Regions from separate parts of the Arthrobacter sp. NPDC056691 genome, predicted to be linked through region 2. Evidence: riboswitches for the same ligand, from Rfam matches in the RefSeq annotation. Region 2 holds a riboswitch; each other region holds the start of a gene.

Region 1 (7,014 bases), on a different contig from region 2:
CTGGTCCACGTACTGCATGGCGTCGCGCTCAAACCGGGCCCGGCGCGCTTCGGCGCTCTCCGAGCCGACGTCGATATCCTCTGCCGCTTCAGCGGCGGGTGACGTGCCATTGTCCGGGATGCCGTTGGCGGCGTCCTCCTGTGTGGCCTGTAGGGCCGGGTCCACGGTGCTCATTGCCTTCAAGTCTACGTTGATCGGCACCGGCCGCCCCTTACGGCGTGCCGTGCCGTGGTCGGAGCCCGGGAAGGCACCCCCGGCCTCAAGCGCATCGGCCTCCGGTACCACAAACGGCCGCATCCTGACGGGACTTCGCACCCCCACAGCTTCCTTTACCAACGTCAACGCTCCATCTCCACTCCGTTTGCTAAGACAGCCTGCTAAGACCCGCCTGCCAAGACCCGCGATCGTGCGGCGGTCCGCGCTCTTGCCGGTTCCGGCCAAGCCCCAGCCGCCGCTGAACACCGGAAACTGCGCAGAACGCCGCCTGCAGACTGCTTCCGGCCTGAAGTGCACAACGACGCGCGGTGGGCAAATATTCCGCAAAAGTGCAAGACTAGAACCGACTCCGCCGCGGCCACCGCGGCTCGGCCATCCAGGAGGAAATTCATGTCCTTTGTCCGCTTTTTTGCCCGGCCGATGCTGGCCTCAAGTTTCATCCTCGCCGGAACGGACAAGCTCAGGCATGCGGACGACACCGCGCAGCAACTGTCGCCCCTCCTGCGCCGCGCCGCCGAAGCCCTGCCGTTCCAGACGGACGAGAAGGTCTTGGCCCGGATCATCGGCGGAACGCAGGTGGGTGCCGGCGTCCTCTTCGCGCTCGGCAAATCTGCGCGCCTGGCGGCCTCGGTACTGGCCGTCATCTCGGCACTGAACGCCTTCGTTGAATGGCGCAGCGCCGACATCAGCAGCAAGGAGGGCCGCGAAGCCCGCCGCAACCAGTTGCTCAAGAACATCACCCTGACCGGCGGTGTGTTGCTCGCCTCCGTGGACACGGCCGGAAAGCCCAGCCTCGCCTGGCGCGCAGAGCACCTCGCTGCCGACGCGCGGAAGACCGCGAGCCACCTCGCCGCCGACGCACGCAAGACCACGGGCAAGAAGCTGCACAGCGCCGACAAAGCAGTCCGCAAGGCCGATAAGGCAGTCCGCAAGGCTGTTGACCACGCAGTGGGGGCATAAGCGGGAATGACAGCATCATCCACGGGAGCGCCCGCTGAAAACTCCGGCGCTGCTCCGCACTGGCCCGCGCCGTTTGCGGAGCAGCCGGTTGACGCCACGGTCCGCGTGCCGGGCTCAAAGTCGCTGACCAACAGGTTCCTGGTGCTCGCCGCACTGGCCGACGGGCCGTCCCGGCTCCGGGCGCCGCTGCACTCCCGCGACTCGGCGCTGATGATCGCTGCCCTCCGCCAGCTTGGCGCGGACATCCGGGAGGTGCCGGGCGACGGCGCCTTCGGCCCGGACCTGGAGGTGACGCCGATTCCGGCCAACTCCAGCGGTGCCGACGTCGCCATCGACTGCGGCCTTGCCGGAACCGTCATGCGGTTTGTTCCGCCGATGGCGGCACTCCGCAGCGGCGCCACCGTTTTCGACGGCGACCCCCACGCACGGGAGCGCCCGATGGGGACCATTATCGAGGCCCTTGCAGGCCTCGGCGTGCCCGTCGGCGGGGAAGACGGTGCAACGCCAACGTCGCTGCCGTTCCGGGTTGAAGGCACGGGACAGGTCCGCGGCGGCCACCTGGTCATTGACGCCAGCGCCTCGTCCCAGTTCGTCTCCGCCCTGCTGCTGGTGGGGGCACGGTTCACGGACGGCCTTCACCTTGAACACTCCGGCAGCTCGGTGCCGAGCCTGGACCACATCAACATGACCATCGCCGTGCTCCGCGGCGCAGGCGTGGTGGTGGATGACTCCACGCCCAACCACTGGATTGTCAGCCCCGGCCCGATCCGTGCGTTCGACCAGCGGATCGAACAGGACCTGTCCAATGCAGGACCGTTCCTGGCTGCCGCACTGGCCACCGGCGGCACGGTGCGGATTCCGGACTGGCCGGAGCACACCACGCAGGTGGGTGACATGTGGCGCAGCATCCTCAGCGACATGGGTGCTGCCGTCACCCTGCAGGACGGCACCCTGACGGTGACCGGAGGCAGCGAAATCAAGGGCGCGGACTTCGCCGAAACCAGCGAACTGGCGCCCACCGTCGCCGCGCTGTGCGCGCTGGCCTCCGGCCCCTCGCGCCTGAGCGGCATTGCCCACCTTCGGGGACATGAGACGGACCGGCTCGCCGCGCTCGTCACGGAGATCAACCGCCTCGGCGGCGATGCAGAGGAAACCGCGGACGGATTGATCATCCGGCCAGCGGAACTGCACGCCGGCGTGGTGCACAGCTACGCGGACCACCGGATGGCCACCGCCGGGGCCATCCTCGGCCTGGCGGTCAGAGGTGTGGAAGTGCAGGACATCGCCACGACATCCAAGACCATGCCGGACTTCCCGCAGCTGTGGGCGGGCATGCTCGGCCAGCGGAGCAATGCTGTTTCAAACAGGGCAGCGACCGACACCGCGGGGACCACCGGTGGCACGCAGCACTGATTCCTGGGACGAATCCGATGTCCGGATCCGGCCGAACAAGAAGGGTTCGAGGCCCCGGACGAAGGACCGCCCCAGCCATGAGGACGCCGTCACGGGGCGGATCATCACCGTTGACCGGGGACGTTACACGGCAGTCGTAGGCGAGGACTCCGGCCATGAGCGGACCGTCATCGCCGCCCGCGCCCGGGAATTGCGCCGCTCCCCCGTGGTGGCGGGTGACTTCGTGTCCCTCGTGGGTGATGTCTCAGGCGCACCGGACACCCTCGCCCGGCTCGTGAAGATCCTGGACCGCAAGACGCTGCTGCGCCGCAGCGCCGACGACACCGATCCGGTGGAACGCGCCGTTGTGGCCAACGCTGACCAGCTGGTGGTGGTTGTCGCTGCCGCCAACCCGGAACCCCGCACCGGGTTCATCGACCGGGCGCTGGTGGCCGCCTATGACGCCGGAATCGAGCCGCTGCTGCTGGTCACCAAGGCGGACGTCAAAGACCCCACCGAGCTGCTGGGCAACTACCGCCATCTCGACTTTCCGGTCATTATCAGCCGCACTGCTGACTCTGACGCATCCGGCATCGACGCCCGGTCCGACGACGGTCTCTCCGCCCGGCTCGACGTTGCCGCGGTGTCCGAACTCCGCGCCCATCTGGACGGCAAGGTGACAGTGATGCTGGGCCACTCCGGCGTCGGAAAATCCACCATGGTCAACGCGCTGACCGGCGCCGAACGTGCCACCGGCGGCGTCAATGCCGTAACGGGCCGCGGAAGGCACACGTCGTCGTCGGCCCTTGCCCTCAAGCTCGCTGACGCCCCGGCCGGGAGCTGGATCATCGACACGCCGGGCATCCGCTCCTTCGGGCTGGCCCACGTCGACCCGGACCGCATCCTGCACTCCTTCCCCGACCTTGAGCCGGGCACCGAGGCCTGCGAACGCGGCTGCAAGCACGACGCCAGCGCCGTCAACTGCGGCGTGGATGCATGGGTCGCGGCCGGCCACGCCGGCCCCACGGGAGCGGCCAGGCTCGCGTCCCTGCGCCGCCTCCTGGGCACCGACCCGCGCGCGGAGGGCCAGGAAACCAAGGAACTCGGCAGCGTCGGATAGCCTCCCCCGGCGCAGCCCGGCCACTGCCTCCCCGCCCCGCCGGGCCTTTGAGGGTAGTTTGGAACCATGACCCAACCCGCTTCAACGTACAACGATGACCTGCGTCTGGCCCATGTGCTGGCCGATTCCGTGGACGACCAGACCATGAGCCGGTTCAAGGCGCTGGACCTTAAAATCGAGACGAAGCCTGATCTGACGCCGGTCACCGATGCGGACAAGGCCGCCGAGGAGTCCATCCGCGGCCAGCTGTCCCGCTCCCGTCCCCGTGACGCCGTGCTCGGTGAAGAGTTCGGAAGTTCCGGCCACGGTTCCCGCCGCTGGATCATCGATCCCATCGACGGAACCAAGAACTTTGTCCGCGGGGTGCCGGTGTGGGCCACGCTGATCGCCCTGGTCGATGAGGGCGAACCCGTCGTGGGCGTGGTCAGCGCCCCTGCGCTCGGCAAGCGCTGGTGGGCGGCCAAGGGCGCAGGGGCGTACTCGGGCCGTTCCCTCGCCGCCGCGACCAGGCTCAAGGTATCCAACGTGTCCAGCCTCGCCGACGCCTCGCTGTCCTACTCAAGCCTCGGCGGCTGGAAGGACCGCGGCAACCTCGATGAATTCCTCCGGCTCACCGAGGATGTGTGGCGCACCCGCGCCTACGGCGATTTCTGGTCCTACTGCATGGTGGCCGAAGGAGCGGTGGACATCGCCTGCGAACCGGAGCTGAACCTGTACGACATGGCGGCGCTGGTGCCGATCGTGACGGAGGCAGGCGGCCGTTTCACCTCCCTCGAAGGCACGGACGGCCCGTTCGGCGGCAACGCCCTGGCGACCAACTCGATCCTGCACTCGGAGGTCCTGAAGCGGCTGAACCCGCAGCTGGACGATTTGCTCTAGCTTTCCCCCCTCCCCCGGCGCCTTAGCGCTGAATATTACGACGGCGGTCGTCCCCTTTTGGTGACGACCGCCGTCGTTTATTCGGCCGTGAGCCGCATATCCATGCTGCGTAATAATCCGCTTAACATTCCGAACCGGCTTTTTCATCGCCCCTCCGGATGTCCTAGTCTCGTAACAGGTCACGAGTGCCAGCGCTAAACCCCGGTTAGCTGGCCGGCAACCCTCCATTCGCGGTGGGGTGCCCCGGGTGACGACCAGGCCGATCCGGAACGGACCCGGCAAGCGCGGATCCCCGTCACACGGGGTCCTTTCTCAGTGAGGTCCCATGACGACTGCAATCATTTCCCCCACCACCGACGCTGGCGTGCTGGACGGCCGATTTGCCGCCGCAGGCCGTCCCCTGGCCGCCGTCACCGGCGCGGAAATCCAGGCTCCGCTGATCCAGGGCGGCCACGTCCGCTATGCCAACCTGGACTACGGCGCCTCCGCGCCTGCCCTGTCCGTCGTTTCTGCATACCTCAACGAGATCCTGCCGTACTACGCAAGCGTGCACCGCGGCGCGGGTTATGCCTCGCAGATCAGCACGTCCGTGTACGAGAACGCGCGGGACATCGTGCGGGAGTTCGTGGGCGGCCGCGCCGATGACGCCGTCATCTTCACCCGGAACACCACCGACTCCCTCAACCTCCTGGCCGGTTGCCTGCCGGTGGAGGGGCACCACCACACCGGTGAAGTGCTGTACCTGGACATCGAGCACCACGCCAACCTGCTGCCGTGGCAGGGTGTGCCGCACCGCAGCGTCGTGGCCTCGGAAACGCTGGAAGCGACCATCAGCAGCCTGCGCACCGAACTGGAGCACGGTGACGTCAGCCTCCTTGCCGTGACCGGCGCCTCCAACGTCACCGGCGAGATCCTTCCGATCCGGCGCCTCGCTGCGCTGGCCCACGAATACGGTGCCCGGATCGTGGTTGACGCCGCGCAGCTCGCGCCGCACCGGCGCGTGAACATCGCCGCGGACGACGTCGACTACCTCGCCTTCTCCGGCCACAAGCTCTACGCCCCCTTCGGGGCCGGCGTGCTGATCGGCCGTCCCGACTGGCTCGACGCCGGCAACCCCCACCTCGCCGGCGGCGGCGCTGTGAGCGAGGCCAGGCTCGACGGCGTCAGCTGGGCCACCGGCCCCGCCCGCCACGAGGGCGGCTCACCCAACGTGCTCGGAGCCGCCACCCTGGCCCGGGCAACCCAGGTCATCGCCGCCCTGGATCCGCAGAGCTGGCATGCCCATGAGGCCGCCATCCGGTCCTTCCTCGTCGAGGGGCTACGCAAGATCGACGGCGTCACCGTCCACCAGATCTTCGAGGACAGCGACCCGGACGACGCCATTGGCGTGGTCAACTTCTCCTTGGAGGGTTACGACGCCGGCCTGGTGGCCGCTTACCTGTCGGCCGAACACGGCGTGGGACTCCGCGACGGCCGCTTCTGCGCGCACCCCCTGCTCAAGCGCCTAGGCCTGCCGTCCGGCTCCCTGCGCGCCAGCTTCGGCGTTGGGTCACGGCTCGAGGACGCCCAGCGGCTGCTCGCCGGCATCGAGGAGCTCCGCCGCTCCGGCCTCGGCTGGGACTACGTGGTGGACGCCGGTCGCTGGGTTCCGGCGAACGACACCCGCACCTACCCCGCGTGGGCACCCAACACCCCCGGCACCGCCGGCGCCGCCCCCTGCGTGCAGGACTAACCTCCGCCCCGGCCTGCCACGGCGGAGGTCCACGCCAGCGCACCCTGTACGGTAAATTCGAAAGGTAATTTTCGACGTCGGACTAAGGAGACTGTGCGTGGCACGGGGCGGTCCCAAACTTCATCACGGACGGCGTCAGGAGCTCGGGCAGAGCTTCCAGGACGGCGGCGAGCATTACCACCGCGTCCGTCCCGGCTACCCTGCCGATTCCGCGGACTGGCTTATTCCGGCCGGGGCCCGCACAGCTGCCGACATCGGCGCCGGAACCGGTAAATTCACGGCCTTGCTGGTGGAACGCGGGCTGAGCGTCACCGCCGTGGACCCTTCCGCGGACATGCTGGAGCAGCTCAGCCGTGTCTTTTCGGGCGGTGACTACCGCCCGGTCCGGGTTCTGGAAGGGACCGCGGAGGAGACCGGACTGCCCGACGCGGCATTCGACGTCGTCAGCGTTGCCCAGGCGTGGCACTGGTGCGACCCCGCGCGGGCCAGCACCGAGATTTCCCGGATCCTCAAACCCCACGGGGTACTGGGCCTGATCTGGAACCAGCTGGACACCTCAGTGCCGTGGGTGCACCGGCTGTCCCGCATCATGCACGCGGGGGACGTCCACAAACCCGACTTCCGCCCCAAAGTCGGCCCGGAATTTACGTCCCTGGATAGCCACCTGACCCGGTGGGAGGATCCCGTCACCCCGGACGACATCCTCGAACTGGCC
Region 2 (7,014 bases):
TTGGCTGCCATCGGGCCGATGAAGCCGGTGGCGTCTGCGACCGCGCCCGCTTCCCCGCCCACCATGAAGGTCAGCGTCCCGGCCCGGGCCCCGCTCATGCCGCCGGACACCGGGGCATCCACGAAGCGGAAGCCGGCGGCAGCGGCGGCGTCGTGCAGTTCCTGGGCGGACGCGATGTCGATGGTGGAGGAGTCCACCAGCAGCGTGCGGGTGTCCGCATGGGCCAGGACGCCGTCTTCGCCGAGGTACACGGCGCGGGCGTGCTCACCCTTGGGCAGCATGGTGAACACCACGTCCGCGCCGTCGGCGGCCTCGGCAATGCTGCCTACCGGCTTGACGCCGGCCTCCTCGGCGGCGGCGAGCGCCGCGGGATTGAGGTCAAAGCCGCGGACATCGTGCCCGGCCTTCGCCAGGTTCGCGGTCATGTTGCCACCCATGTTTCCGAGGCCGATCCAACCGATGACTGCCATTCGTAAGCTCCTTTGCTACGGATCCGGCCGCCGGGGCCGGAAGGTCCGTGTCCACGATCACACCCTGCTAGAGTGCAATCAAGGGGAAAAATTACAGACGGTATGTGCACTGATGCACATGAGAGGAAGGCTTGCCGTGGACCTGAGGCGGCTTCCGAGCCCGGACGACCTGCTGATCCTGCTGACAGTTGCCCGCCTGGGCAGGTTCAACGCGGTGGCGGAAACGCTCGGCACCACCCACACCACCATCTCCCGCCGGATCCTCGCCCTGGACAAGCAGCTGGGCGGGCGCACCCTCGAACGCAGCCCGCACGGCTGGGAACTGACCCAGCTGGGCGCGTCCGCGGTGGAGGCGGCGGAAGCCATCGAGAGCACGCTCGGATCGCTCTCCGGCCTCATCAGCCAGGACCAGAGCGCCCTGTCCGGGCTGGTGCGCGTGGCGACGACGGACGGGGTTGGGGCCGTGTTCGTCACCCCGGCACTGGTCCGGCTGCAGCAGGAAAATCCGCAGCTGAACATCGAGATGCTAAGCGCCACGCGGAAGGTCAGCCAGAACAGATCCGGCGTGGACCTGGAAATCGTGGTGGGCCGGACCGACGTCAGCAACGCCCAGACCATCTTCCTGAGCAATTACTACCTGCGCCTCTACGCCAGCCCCGGCTACGCCGCGGAACACGGACTGCCGGAAACGCTCGACGACGTGGGGCAGCACGGCTTTGTGTCTTACGTTGAGTCTGCGCTCCAGGTGGCAGAATTGGGACACCGCTGGTCCTCGCAGCTGCCGATGCCCAGCTCAAGCTTCCAGGCCACGAGCGTGTTCGCACAGGTGGAGGCGGTGCGGCAGGGCGCGGGCATCGGGCTGCTGCCGAACTTCATGGTGGCCGGGCAGCCGGACTTCGTTCCGGTCCTCGCGGACGACTTCCAGCGTCAGCTGCCCATCTGGGCGGTGGCACGCCCCGAGTCCCTCCGCTCGGCCGCGGTTCAGGCCGTCATCGCATCACTCAAGGAGGAAGTGAAATCCCGGGCAGGGCTGCTGGCGGGCTGACGCACCGGAGAACCGGCACGCCAGCACCGCCGACGCCGCAGCAGTGCGGCCGCCGGGCCACGCACCTCAGGCTTGGAACAGCCGCCGCACCACCTGCCCGGACGCCAGCGCATCCAGCCCCTCGTTGATCTCGGTGAGTGGCCTGGTGTCCGTGTGCAGCAGCTCCACCGGCAGCTTGCCCTCGCGCCAGTAGCCCAGGTAGAGCGGGATGTCCCGCCCGGGAACGGCGTCGCCCATGTACGAACCCAGCAGTACCTTGCCGGCCCCGGCGAACTGCAGCGCGGGGACCGTCAGCTCGGCTGACGGATGGGGCAGGCCGACCGAAACCACGGCGCCGCCCCGGGTCACGTGCCCCAGGCAGGCGGCGATCACGCCGGCGGAGCCGACGGCTTCGATGGCGACGTCGACGCCGTCGCCCGCGGCATCCGCGATGAGCCTGGCTGCGTCCTCGGGCGTTCCCACCGCTGTCGCGCCGCAGTCGAGGGCGAGCTGGTGCTTGCCGGGATTGGGGTCGATGGCGATCACGCTGCCCGCCCTGGCGAGGGCGGCGGCCATGACAGCCGAAAGCCCCACCGCCCCGAGCCCGAAAACGGCCACCGACTGGCCGGCCGTGACAGCGGCAGTGTTCAGCACGGCTCCCATGCCGGTGAGCACAGCGCAACCGAACATCGCCGCGACAGTGTCAGGGACGTCGTCGTCAATCACCACCACCGACTCCCGGGCCACCACGGCATAATCGGCGAAAGCCGAGACGCCCAGGTGGTGGTTGATCCGCTCCCCCGCCGGTGTCCGCAGCAGCGCCTCGCCGTGCAGCAGGTCGCCCGAGCCGTTGACCTCGGCCGCCCGGTGGCAGAGCGCGGGGCGGCCGGACCTGCAGGCGCGGCAGTCCCCGCAGCTCGGCACGAAGACCAGCACCACATGGTCGCCGACCGATACATCGGAGACGCCCCCGCCGACAGACACCACCCGCCCCACCGCCTCGTGGCCCAGTGCCATGGGCAACGGCCGGACCCGGGAACCGTCCACCACGGAAAGATCGGAATGGCACAGGCTGGAATACGTGATCGCCACACCAAGCTCGCCGGCACGCGGCTCCGGCCGCTCCAGCTCCTGCACCACGAGGGGCCGGGCCTCGGCGTAGCTGGGCTCCTGCGATGCAGTAGCCGTATGGGGGACGGTGGAGTAGAGGACTGCTGCTTTCATGGGAAAGCCGGATCTACTTCTTGCCGGCCGCGAGCAGGTCGGCGGTGCCCCGGGCGTCCGCTGCGTCCACGTCGTGGAGCGAGACGCCGCGGGTTTCCTTGAGGAAGAACACCGCGACGGCGGTGATGGCGCAGGCGATCAGCAGGTAGATGGCCACCGGAACGGAGGACTTGTAGGTGCCCAGAAGCGACGCTGCGATGATCGGGGCCAGCGAACCGGCGACGATGGAGGTCACCTGGTAGCCCAGCGAGACGCCGGAGTAGCGCATCCGGGTGGGGAACATTTCCGCCATGATCGCCGGCTGGCCGGCGTACATGAGTGCGTGGAACAGCAGGCCGATCATGATGGAGGCCAGGATGATCACGTCGTTCTTGGTGTCCATCATCGGGAAGGCGAAGAAGCCCCAGGTTGCGCCCAGGATGGCGCCGGCCATGTAGACCGGCTTGCGGCCGAAGCGGTCAGACAGCTTGCCAACCAGCGGAACGGCGGCGAAGTGCACGGCGTGGGCAACCAGCAGCAGGAGCAGGATCCGCGTCGTGTCGGCCTGGACCACGGTCTTGAGGTAGGTGATGGAGAACGTCACCACCAGGTAGTAGAGGATGTTCTCCGCAAACCGCAGGCCCATGGCGGTGAAGACGCCGCGCGGGTAGCGCTTGAATACCTCGGCAACACCGTAGCCCTTGTGCCCGGCCTCGACCTCTTTGCGGGCTTCGAGGAAGATCGGGGCGTCGTTGACCTTGGTGCGGATGTAGTAGCCGATCAGGACGATCACCGCGGAGAGCCAGAACGCCACGCGCCAGCCCCAGCCGAGGAACGCTTCCTGGGTCAGCGTGGAGGACAGGATGAACAGCACGGCCGTGGCGAGCAGGTTGCCCATGGGCACGGCGGACTGCGGCCAGCTGGCCCAGAAACCGCGGGACTTGCTGGGGCTGTGCTCGGCCACGAGGAGGACCGCGCCGCCCCATTCACCGCCGACAGCAAAGCCCTGGGCAAACCGCAGGAAGACCAGGAGCGCGGGCGCCCAGTACCCGATCTGCTGGAACGTCGGCAGGCAGCCCATGAGGAAGGTGGAAACACCCACCAGGATGATGCTCAGCTGCAACAGCTGCTTGCGGCCGAACTTGTCGCCGAAGTGGCCGAAGACGATCCCGCCGATCGGGCGGGCAACGAAGCCGACGGCGTATGTGAGGAAGGCGGCGATGATGCCGTCCAGCTCGGTGCCGGCGTTGGGGAAGAAGGCCTTGCCGAAGACCAGGGTGGCGGCCGAGGCGTAGAGGAAGAACTCATACCACTCCACGACGGTGCCGGCCATGGACGCCGTGACAACTTTTTTGAGGCCTGAGGCCTTGACGTCGGTTTCTTCTGCACGCCTTACGGCGGAGCTTTCCGTACTCATTGCGAACTCCTTCGGCGTCTTCCTCGACACCACGGGGACCAGTCGGTGGCGAATGGGTGTGATGCGCACCACGAACGCCGGATTCAACGAGTATGGTCTGCCGATGACGCAAGCTCAACGCCAAATAGTGCAGGGCGCATCTGCATAAATGCACACGTACGCCGGCGGCGTTGCCACGATGCGGCCGGCTCCGGTCCCAAGGACGGCTCCGGAATCAGTTGAGGAAATGTTCCCTGAGCTGGGCGTTCAGCTGGCCGATCTCCGTGAGGAAGCCATCGTGGCCGATCGGCGAATCGATCATGTGCACGTCCACATTCCCGGGCAGGGCCTCGGCGAGTTCCATCGACTGGGCGGGAAAGTACAGCCGGTCCGTCTCGACGGCGGCCACGAAGAAGTTGGCGGTGACCCGGGCCAGGGCTTCCTTGAGTGTCCCCCGCCCGCGGGTGACGTCATGGCTCATGAGTGCTTCCGTCAGGGCGATGTAACTGTTGGCGTCGAAGCGCCGGACGAGCTTGTTGCCCTGGTGGTCGAGGTAGCTCTCCACCTGGTAACGGCCGCGGCCCGCCAGGGCATCGGCCTGCAGCGGCTCTTCAGCGGCCTGGGCGTTCCTGCCGAACCGGAAATCGAGTTCGTAGGCGGACCGGTAGGTGATGTGGGCAATCCGCCGGGCGAGCGCCAGGCCCTCTTCGGGTTCCGGGCCGCCGTAGTAGTCGCCCCCGCTGAAGTGGCGGTCCTGCCGGATGGCAAGGGTCTGCGCCTGCGCGAAAGCGATTTGTTCGGCGGTGCTCCTGGCACCGACGGAGATGACGCCGCAGCGGCGCACCCGCTCCGGGAAAGTCACTGCCCATTCGAGCGCGCGTGCCCCGCCCATGGATCCGCCCACCACGGCGTGCCAACTGCCGATGCCGAGCCGGTCGGCGAGCCTCGCCTCGGCAACGGTGGAGTCCCTGAGCGTCACCAGCGGAAAGCGCGAACCCCAGGGCTTGCCGTCCGGCGCGGTCGACGACGGTCCGGTGGACCCGTAACAGCCGCCCAGGATGTTGATGGAAATGACAAAGAACCTGTCAGTGTCCGCCGGCGCACCTGGCCCGGCGAGCTGTTCCCACCAGCCCTCCTCGTCACCGGCGCCACGCGTCACGTGCGTGCTGCCGGTGAGGGCATGCTGGACGAGGATGGCGTTGGAGCCTTCCGCGTTGAGCGTTCCCCAGGTTTCATAGGCCAAGGTGACGTCCGGCAGGAATCCGCCGGCCTCGAGCTCCAGGCTGCCAATATTCAGGTACTGGACCGTGCCGTCGGGAAGAACTGTGCCATCGGGAAGAACCGTGTCGCCGGGAACTGCTCGGCTGGGAACAGTGCGGCTTTGCGTCTTGCCGGCGGGAACGTCGGTGCTGCTGACGGAAATCGTCATGGGTAAACCTCTTCTACGCGCTTGCCCGCCGGCAGCTGTCCGGCAGGCCAGGTCTTCACCCGGGGCACCCCACCGCGGAAGGAGGGTTGCCGGCCAGCAAGCCGGGGCTGTCGCTGGCACTCATGACCTGTTGCCCAGTTTACGAAACAGGCGGACATCTGCGCGAAGAATGTGACGGCTGTGTGACTCCCCGCCCGCTCAGGGGCCGGGAGTTCCACCTGCGGCACCTGGAATCAGGCGCCCTTCGCCGCGCGGAATCCGGCCTCGAGGTCGGCCAGGATGTCGTCGATGTGCTCCAGGCCCACGGACAGCCGGACCAGGCCAGGGGCTACCCCGGCCACGCCCTGCTGTTCCGGAGTCAGCTGGCTGTGCGTGGTCGACGCCGGGTGGATGACGAGGGAGCGGACGTCACCGATGTTCGCCACGTGGGAGTGCAGTTCCAGGGCGTCCACGAAGCGCTTGCCCGCCTCGGCTCCGCCCGCCACGGTGAAGGACACCACCGCGCCGGTGCCCTTGGGCCCGTACTTCAGGCCACGCTCGTACCAGGGACTGGACGGCAGGCCGGCGTAGGCCACCGACTCCACATCGCCCCGGGCTTCCAGCCAACTGGCGACGGCCACCGCGTTGGCCACGTGGCGCTCCACGCGCAGGCTCAATGTTTCCAGGCCCTGTGCGATGAGGAATGCATTGAACGGGGACACCGCGGAGCCCAGGTCGCGGAGCAACTGGACCCGCGCCTTGAGAATGTAGGACAGGTTGGCTCCCAGGGCACCGCCTGCGCCGAGGTCGCGGGCGTAGACCAGGCCGTTGTAGGTGGGGTCCGGCGTGTTAAAGCCCGGGAAGCGTTCCGGGTCCCTGCTGAAGTCGAAGTTGCCTGAATCCACGATGACACCGGCAATGGCGGCCCCGTGTCCACCCAGGTATTTGGTGGCCGAGTGCACCACGATGTCCGCGCCCCACTCGAGCGGCCTGATGAGGTAGGGCGTGGACAGGGTGTTGTCAACGATCAGCGGCACGCCGGCCTCGTGCGCGGTCCGGGAAACACCTTCGATGTCCAGGACGTCCTGCCGGGGGTTGGACACCACCTCCGCAAAGAACAGCTTGGTGTTCGGCTGCACGGCGTCGCGCCACTGCTCCAGGTTGTCCGGGTCGGCCACGAAGGTGACGGACACGCCGAACTTCTTCAGGGTGTGTGCCAGCAGGTTGTAGGTGCCGCCGTAGAGGCTGGGGCTGGCCACCACGTGGTCGCCGGCCTCGGCGACGTTGAGGATGGCGTACGTCTCGGCGGCCTGGCCGGAGCTCAGGAGCAGCGCGGCAAGCCCGCCTTCCAGGCTGGCGACCCGCTGTTCGACGGCGTCCTGGGTCGGGTTGCCGATCCGCGTGTAGATGGGCGCGATCTCGGCCAGCGCGAAGCGGTCGGCCGCGCTTTCAGCGCTGGGGAAGACGAACGACGTCGTCTGGTAGATCGGCAGCGACCGCGCGCCGGTGGCGT
Region 3 (7,014 bases), on a different contig from region 2:
TCCTCCAGGCCCACGGACAGCCGCACCACTCCGTCGCTGAGCCCGATCGCGGCGCGCCCTTCCGGCCCCATGGCCCGGTGCGTGGTGGTGGCGGGGTGGGTGATCAGCGACTTGGCGTCGCCCAGGTTGTTGGAGATGTCGATGATCCTCAAGGCGTCCAGCAGCGCAAAGGCGGCTTCCTTGCCCGACTGGCCTGCCGTCGTCGCAAGTTCCAGCGTGAGGACCGTTCCGCCGGCCTTCATCTGCCTGGCCGCCAGTTCGAACTGCGGGTGCGACTTGAGTAGCGGGTACTTGACCCAGTTGACGGCCGGCTGCGTTTCCAGCCATTCGGCCAGGCGCAGCGCCGTGGCGGAGGAGTGGTTCACCCGGAGCGCCATTGTCTCCAGGCCTTTGGTGAGAACCCAGGCATTGAACGCGGAGAGCGCCGGTCCGGTGTGGCGCATGAGCTGCTTGACCGGTCCGTCGATGAATTCCTTGGTGCCCAGGATGGCGCCGCCCATCACGCGGCCCTGGCCGTCGATGTGCTTGGTGCCGGAGTAGACGATCACGTCTGCGCCGAGGTCTCCGCAGCGCTGCAGCAGCGGGGTGGCGAAGACGTTGTCCGCCACCACCTTGGCGCCGGCGGCGTGGGCGAGTTCGCTGACAGCGGCGATGTCCACGATTTCCTGCATGGGGTTGGACGGGGATTCGAAGAATACGGCCGTGGTGGGCACCGAGAGGGCGGCCCGCCACTGCTCGAGGTCCGGCCCGTCCACGAACACCGTCTCCACGCCCCAGCGCGGCAGGATTTCGTTGAGGATGACGAAGCAGGAGCCGAACAGGGAACGGCTGGCCACCACGCGGTCCCCGGCGCCGAGCAGGGCGCCCAGGGCGGTGAACACGGCGGACATGCCGGACGCCGTCGCAAAGCACGCCTCGGTGCCTTCGAGCAGGCGGAGGCGCTCCTGGAAGGTGGCCACGGACGGGTTGCCGTAGCGCGAGTAGACGAAGCGCTCGTCCTCGCCGGTGAAGGCGCGCTCGGCGGCTGCTGCCGACTCGTAGACGAACCCCGAGTTGAGGAAGACCGGTTCGGTGGTCTCTTGGAAATTGGTGCGGTCAAGCCCGCCGCGGACGGCCTGGGTATCGGGGCTCCAGCCGGCGGCGTCGTGATTAAAGGTCAACTTAGTTCTTTCCCAGGTTTGTCGGCAGGCCACGGTTCTTCCAGCCGTTCACGGTGCGCTCACCGTAGCGGTCAGGCTCACCCTCGAAGCCTTCGAGAACGTTGTAGGCCGTGAAGCCGGCCTGCGTGGCGGCGGTGGCGGCAGCGATGGAGCGCTGGCCGGAGCGGCACAGGAACAGCAGCTCCACCCGGGTGTCCTCGGGCGCCTGCTGCTTCAGCTGCTCGACGAAGTCGGGGTTGGGAATGCCGCCGGGAAAGGTCCACTGGATGAAGAGCGGATCGTTCTCCGTGGCCTTGGTGTCCGGAATGCCGATGTGCGCCCATTCGCCCTCGGTGCGCACATCCACCAGGACGGCGCCTTCCTCGAGCTTTGCCCAGGCGTCCTGGGGGGTGAGGTCTCCGGCGTAGCTCATGCGTGCCCCTCGAAAGCCTGGGCGGTGAGGTCCTCGTCGAAGTCCAGCCGGTCCACTGCGGTGGCGACGGCCGCATCTGCGGTGGCGATGGCGGCGGGCAGGATGACGGCCTGGGCCACGATGACGCTGGTGCCGTTGAAGGTGGCTGCGGGGCTGCCGTGCAGCACGTATCCCTCGGCCAGGGCCGCCGTGATGCGCTCACAGAACTCGCGGTTGTCCGGCCCCGTGATCAGGCGGTAGGACAGCTTTTCCTCAGGTTTATCCTGCTGGGACGGCAGCGTTGCAACGGCGGGGGCGTCTGACACGACGGATCTCCTTTTCTCACGCTTGCAGCTCGAAGTGGTCGATATGCCGAGTATTCACCTGAGGCACCCCGCCGTGGAATGGAGGGTTGCCGACCGGCCAGTCAGGGCTTCATGCCGGTACTCATTACTCCCCAAAAACGTAACACTGACGACGGCGGCGCGCACCGCCGCCGCCGTCATGTTCCGTAACGCATCGGGCCCGGTGTGACGCCGCGTTGCGGTTACAAAGCCGGTGGCCGGGAGGATAATGACGGAAGATGAACCGCCGTAACGCCGGATGAAACCAGGCCACAGTGAATGATTCGACCGCGAATACAGTGACTCCCATGCTGCACTTTGGATGGTTTGTGGGCCATGGCTTCGGGGTTCAGGGCTGGGGCACGCCCGGCTACGGAATCGGCTATGACTGGAAGAAGCCGGCCCCCTATCAGCATGCGGTCCGGGAGTTCGAGCGGGCGGGGCTGGACCTGTTCATCATCGAGGACTCGCTCACCGTCCCCGACACTTACGGGGGCAGCGCGGAGGTCTCGCTGGCGCAGGCGTCCTTTGCGCCGAAGCACGATCCGCTGGCGCTGGTGCCGTACCTGCTCTCCGCCACGGAGCACCTGGGCATCGTGCCCACCATCAGCGCCTCCTTCTATCCGCCCTTCACCGCGGCCCGGCTGCTGGCAACCCTGCAGCACTTCTCCAACGGGCAGCTGGGCTGGAACGTGGTGACCTCCGGCAGCGACCTCGCCGCGCAGAACTACGGACTGGACCAGCAGATCGAGCACGACCTCCGTTACGAGAAGGCCGAGGAGTTCGTGGACGTCGTCCGCAAGCTCTGGCGCAGCTGGGAACCGGACGCCATCCTGGAGGACACCCGGGCAGGCATCTTCGCGGACCACACGAAAGTCCGGCCGATCCACCACGACGGCGAGTTCTTCAAGGTCCGGGGACCGCTGAACACGGCACCGCTGCCGGAGGAGCCGGTGCTGGTGCAGGCCGGGGCATCGCCCCGGGGCAAGGCCTTCGCCGGGGCGAACGCGGATGTTGCCATTGCCCTGGCCCGCGGCGTGGACGGCATGAAAGCGTACCGGGACTCCATCCGCGCCGAAGCCGCCGGGGCCGGCCGGAACCCCGACGACGTCAAGGTGCTGTTTGTCCTCAAGCCCACCGTGACCAGTTCCAGGGCCGAGGCCGAGGAGTTGAGGGCTGCCCGGCGGGAGCTCACCCAGCGGGACATCGACAGCCAGCTCAACTCGATCTCCTACCTGTCCGTCATCGACTTCAGGCAGTTCGACCTCGACGCGCCCCTCCCCGAACTCAGCACCAACAGCAACCAGGGCACCCTGGAGCACTTCTCCAAGGCCGCGCCGCCGGGTTCCACCCTGCGGCAGATCCTGCGGGCCCGCAGCGGCGGCGCCGGTGACAGCATCATTGGCACCGCGGAAGAAATCGCCGACTACCTTGAGGAAACCGGGGCCGCGGTGGGCGGCGACGGGTTCCTCTTCTCCGGCTTCGTGGACCCGGCCACCATTCACGGCGTGCTGGACAGGCTGGCGCCGGTGCTCCGCCGTCGGGGTTTGCTGCGGACGAGCTATGGCGACGGCGGCTTCCGCCGGAACCTGCTGGACTTCTAGGCCATGGCAGGGGCCGGTGCAAGGGCGGGGGCCGGAGGATCCGACGGACTCCTGCCGGGCGTCCGGCGCGGCACGTTCCTGATCGGCACGGCCCACATCCGGGCCGACGACGTGGCCGCGGCGGCCGCCGATCCCGCGGTGGAGGTGGTCCTCAGCGCCGAAGCCCTCGAGCTCGTGGGCCTGTCCCGCGAGGTGGTTCAGGCAGCCATCGATTCCGGTGACCGGGTCTATGGCCTCAACACCCTGCTTGGCTCCGGACGGGACACGGCTGTGGAGCAGGAATCCATCCTCGACTTCCAGCTGCAGGTGGTGCGCTACCACCACAGCGGCGTCGGCGCGTTGCTGGGCCGGGATGAAGTCCGTGCCCTCATCCTGGCCAGGCTCATCGGGTTCACCCGGGGAGGCTCGGGGGTGCGACCGGAAACTGCCCGGTTCTATGCCGAACTGCTGAACAGGGCCGTGCTGCCGGCCGTTCCGCGCGACGGGTCCGTCGGTTCGTCGGACCTCACCCAGCTGGCGGCGGTTGCCGCCGTCGCCATCGGGGAGGGACAGGCGCTAACTGCCGACGGCGGCCTGCAGGACGGCGCGGAAGCGCTCACCGCAGCCGGGCTGGAACCGCTGGTCCTGGCGCCGGGCGAGGCCCTGGCGCTGGTCAGCGCCAACTCCTATTCGATCGGCACCGGCGCGCTGGAACTCCGCCGCATCCGGAGGCTCGCCGATATGGCGGACACCGCCCTGGCGCTCTCGCTTGAGGCCACCGCACGGTACGACGGCGGCGGGAACCTGAGCGCGTTCTCGCCTGCTGTGCAGTCGGCCAAGGCTGTGGACGGCCAGCGCGTCTCGGCGGCCAACGTCCGGCGCCTGGTGCGCGGAGGCTGGCTGGAGGACCCGCGGCGGCAGGTGTCAGTCCAGGATGCCCTGTCCTTTCGCGCGGCGCCGCAGACGCACGGTGCGTTCCGTGCCCAGGTCACGGCCCTGGCCGAGGCGCTCGAGGTGGAGCTCAACGGCAGGGGCGACAATCCGCTAACGGACATAGCCTCGGGCCGGATGGTGTCAGGCGGAAACTTCCAGCCGATGCAGCTCGCCTTGGCGTTCGAGGCGCTGCGGCTGGGACTGGCGCACGTGGGAATCAGCAGCGAGCGGCGGACCGCCAAGCTCTACCCGCCGCAGCGCCTGATCCGGCAGCTCAACCTCGAGGCGGCCCGGGCCGGCACGCCGCTCGCATCCGAGGACCTGCCGGGACTGCTCTGGTACTCGGCCGCGAGCCTGCTGGCGGAGCTGAAGTTCCTGGCGGCGCCTGCCACGCTCGGTGCGCCCACCCTGTCCGCGGACGTGGAGGACCACGCCACGCTGGCCCCGCTGGCCCTTCAGCAGCTGGAGCGCTCGGTGGAGGCCGCGGCCAAGCTCCTCACCATTGAGGCCCTGACGGCCTCCTACCTTTTGGCGGAGGCGCAGGACACGGACCTGCGGGAGCCGGAAATCCGGCAGCTCGGAGCAGGCACCGGCGCCGTGGTGGCGAGGCTGTCGGAGCTGCTGGCCGGGCACCTGCCGGCGGCGGTGCTGGTGGAAAGTGCGCGGACTGCGCTGGGGGATTTGCTGGCAGGACTGCCTGCATTACGCACGCCGGATGCGGGCGGACCGAATGACGATGGCCCGAATCCGGGTGGCCCGGATGACCGCCATCCGGATGATGGCGGAGGAGAAGCATGACCACGCTGACAGGAAGCGGCCACCGGCCACGGCATGTGGCGCCGATTATGGATCCGGGCATGGATGCTGATGCTGTGCTGGCGCGCGTCGGGAACACACCATTGGTTCCGCTGGAAGTGCTGAGCCGCGGGCTGGGGAGCGCTGTCTTCGTCAAGCTCGAATCGGAGAATCCAGGCGGGTCCATCAAGGACCGGACCGCGCTGAGCATGGTCCGGGCGGCCGAGCGCAGCGGCGAACTGCAGCCCGGCGGGACCATCGTGGAAAGCACCTCAGGGAACACCGGAATCGGGCTCGCGCTGATCGGTGCACTGACAGGCCATCCGGTGGTGGTGGTCACCGGTGATTCCATTTCGTCGGAGAAGCTGGAGGCCCTGAACCGGTACGGGGCGCGGGTGGTGTTTACGGACTGGAGTGCGCCGTCGGACTCACCGGAGAACGCGCGGGCGGTCGCGGCCCGGATCACGGCCGAAATCCCCGGCGCGTGGCGGCCGCTGCAGTTCGACAACCCGGCCAACCCACGGGCGCACTATGAGGGGACGGCACCGGAAATCTGGGCGCAGACAGCCGGCCGGGTGACGCACTTCGTCGCGGGCGTGGGCACCGGGGGCACCATCACCGGGAACGGCCGGTACCTCAAGGAGAAATCCGGCGGCCACGTGGAGGTGATCGGCGCGGACCCCTACGGCTCGGTGTACAGCGGCGGGCATCCGGGCCAGATCCTGGTGGACGGGGTGGGCAACTCCTGGCCCAAGCCCGACTGGCCGAAGGTCTTTGACCGCGGCCTGCTGGACCGGTTCCTGCGGATTCCCAACGACGAGGTGTACACCACGCTGCACCGGCTGCTCAACGACGAAGGACTGTCCCTCGGGCCGTCGTCGGGACTGACGGTGGCGGCGGCGCTCCGGGTGGCCAGGGCGGCACCGCACGGGTCAGTGGTGGTGGCAATCGCCCCGGACACCGGCAGCAATTACCAGAGCAAGGCCTTCAACCCGGTGTGGCTGGCGGACAACCACATCCGGCTTGCCACTGACCTCGCGGAAGACTAGCCCAACTCATACCAGCGGGTCGTCCCCAGGGGACCAGCGCCGTCGGAAACCATTCAGGAGGCCGGGCCGCTGGCGGCCGTCTCGCTTTCGGAACGGATCCAGGCATTCCAGTCCAGCGGGTGGACGGAGGGCCTGCCCAGCAGGTAGCCCTGCGCGGCAGCCATGCCGAGTTCGGTCACGGCCTGCAGTTCCTCCGGCGTCTCCACGCCCTGGGCGCCGATGACGGCACCAACGTGCCGGGCGAGTTCACCCATGGCGGCGGCCCTCAGCCGCTGGCCCGGGGAGTCCTCGATGCCCGCGATGAAACTCCGGTCCAGCTTGATGATGTCCGGGTGAAGCTCAAGGACCTGGTCCATGGACGTGAAGCCCACTTCGGCGCCGTTCACGGCGATGCGCAGCCCGCGGCGCCGCAGCGGGGCGATGGCTGGTGTCAGTGACGGGTACTGGTCGAGGGGGACCGGGCCGTTCAGGTCAATGACGATCCGGTCCATGGCCAGCTGGGAATGTTCCAGCAGTCCCGGGATCCTGGGGTCCGCGCACGTTGCCGGTGTCAGGTTCAGGGCGATGAACATGGGGTCGGGCACGGCCTGCGCCGCGGACAGGGCCCCGTGCAAGGCTGCGAGTTCAAGGTCGGTGCCCAGCCCCACGGACTCTGCCTCAGTGAACCAGTGGTCCGCGCTGGCACCGTCGTCGCTGACGAACCGGGTGAGGGCCTCGACGCCGATCACATTCCCCGCCGGAAGCCGGCGGATCGGCTGG

Evidence for each region. A riboswitch is a leader RNA that binds a small molecule or an ion and turns the genes downstream of it on or off. The one in region 2 is predicted to bind S-adenosylmethionine.
Region 1: linked by a shared signal. The riboswitch ahead of ACFRAU_RS13285 (aminotransferase class V-fold PLP-dependent enzyme) and the one ahead of ACFRAU_RS21130 (homoserine O-acetyltransferase) in region 2 are both predicted to bind S-adenosylmethionine.
Region 3: linked by a shared signal. The riboswitch ahead of ACFRAU_RS17620 (DUF1737 domain-containing protein) and the one ahead of ACFRAU_RS21130 (homoserine O-acetyltransferase) in region 2 are both predicted to bind S-adenosylmethionine.

What each region holds. Positions count from the first base shown of each region.
Region 1 is NZ_JBHTXX010000014.1:110,161-117,174, reverse strand. It holds gene ACFRAU_RS13310 (sigma-70 family RNA polymerase sigma factor) at 1-297, opposite strand, end outside; gene ACFRAU_RS13305 (DoxX family protein) at 607-1,176, shown strand; gene aroA (3-phosphoshikimate 1-carboxyvinyltransferase) at 1,183-2,589, shown strand; gene ACFRAU_RS13295 (ribosome small subunit-dependent GTPase A) at 2,573-3,688, shown strand; gene hisN (histidinol-phosphatase) at 3,755-4,567, shown strand; SAM riboswitch class IV at 4,745-4,858, shown strand; gene ACFRAU_RS13285 (aminotransferase class V-fold PLP-dependent enzyme) at 4,893-6,299, shown strand; gene ACFRAU_RS13280 (class I SAM-dependent methyltransferase) at 6,397-7,014, shown strand, end outside.
Region 2 is NZ_JBHTXX010000033.1:57,396-64,409, reverse strand. It holds gene mmsB (3-hydroxyisobutyrate dehydrogenase) at 1-470, opposite strand, end outside; gene ACFRAU_RS21145 (LysR family transcriptional regulator) at 613-1,515, shown strand; gene ACFRAU_RS21140 (alcohol dehydrogenase catalytic domain-containing protein) at 1,582-2,718, opposite strand; gene ACFRAU_RS21135 (MFS transporter) at 2,732-4,114, opposite strand; gene ACFRAU_RS21130 (homoserine O-acetyltransferase) at 4,329-5,522, opposite strand; SAM riboswitch class IV at 5,535-5,650, opposite strand; gene ACFRAU_RS21125 (bifunctional o-acetylhomoserine/o-acetylserine sulfhydrylase) at 5,756-7,014, opposite strand, start outside.
Region 3 is NZ_JBHTXX010000024.1:25,314-32,327, reverse strand. It holds gene ACFRAU_RS17630 (O-succinylhomoserine sulfhydrylase) at 1-1,160, opposite strand, end outside; gene ACFRAU_RS17625 (rhodanese-like domain-containing protein) at 1,162-1,572, opposite strand; gene ACFRAU_RS17620 (DUF1737 domain-containing protein) at 1,569-1,877, opposite strand; SAM riboswitch class IV at 1,891-2,006, opposite strand; gene ACFRAU_RS17615 (NtaA/DmoA family FMN-dependent monooxygenase) at 2,204-3,499, shown strand; gene ACFRAU_RS17610 (aromatic amino acid ammonia-lyase) at 3,503-5,209, shown strand; gene ACFRAU_RS17605 (PLP-dependent cysteine synthase family protein) at 5,206-6,255, shown strand; gene ACFRAU_RS17600 (EAL domain-containing protein) at 6,309-7,014, opposite strand, start outside.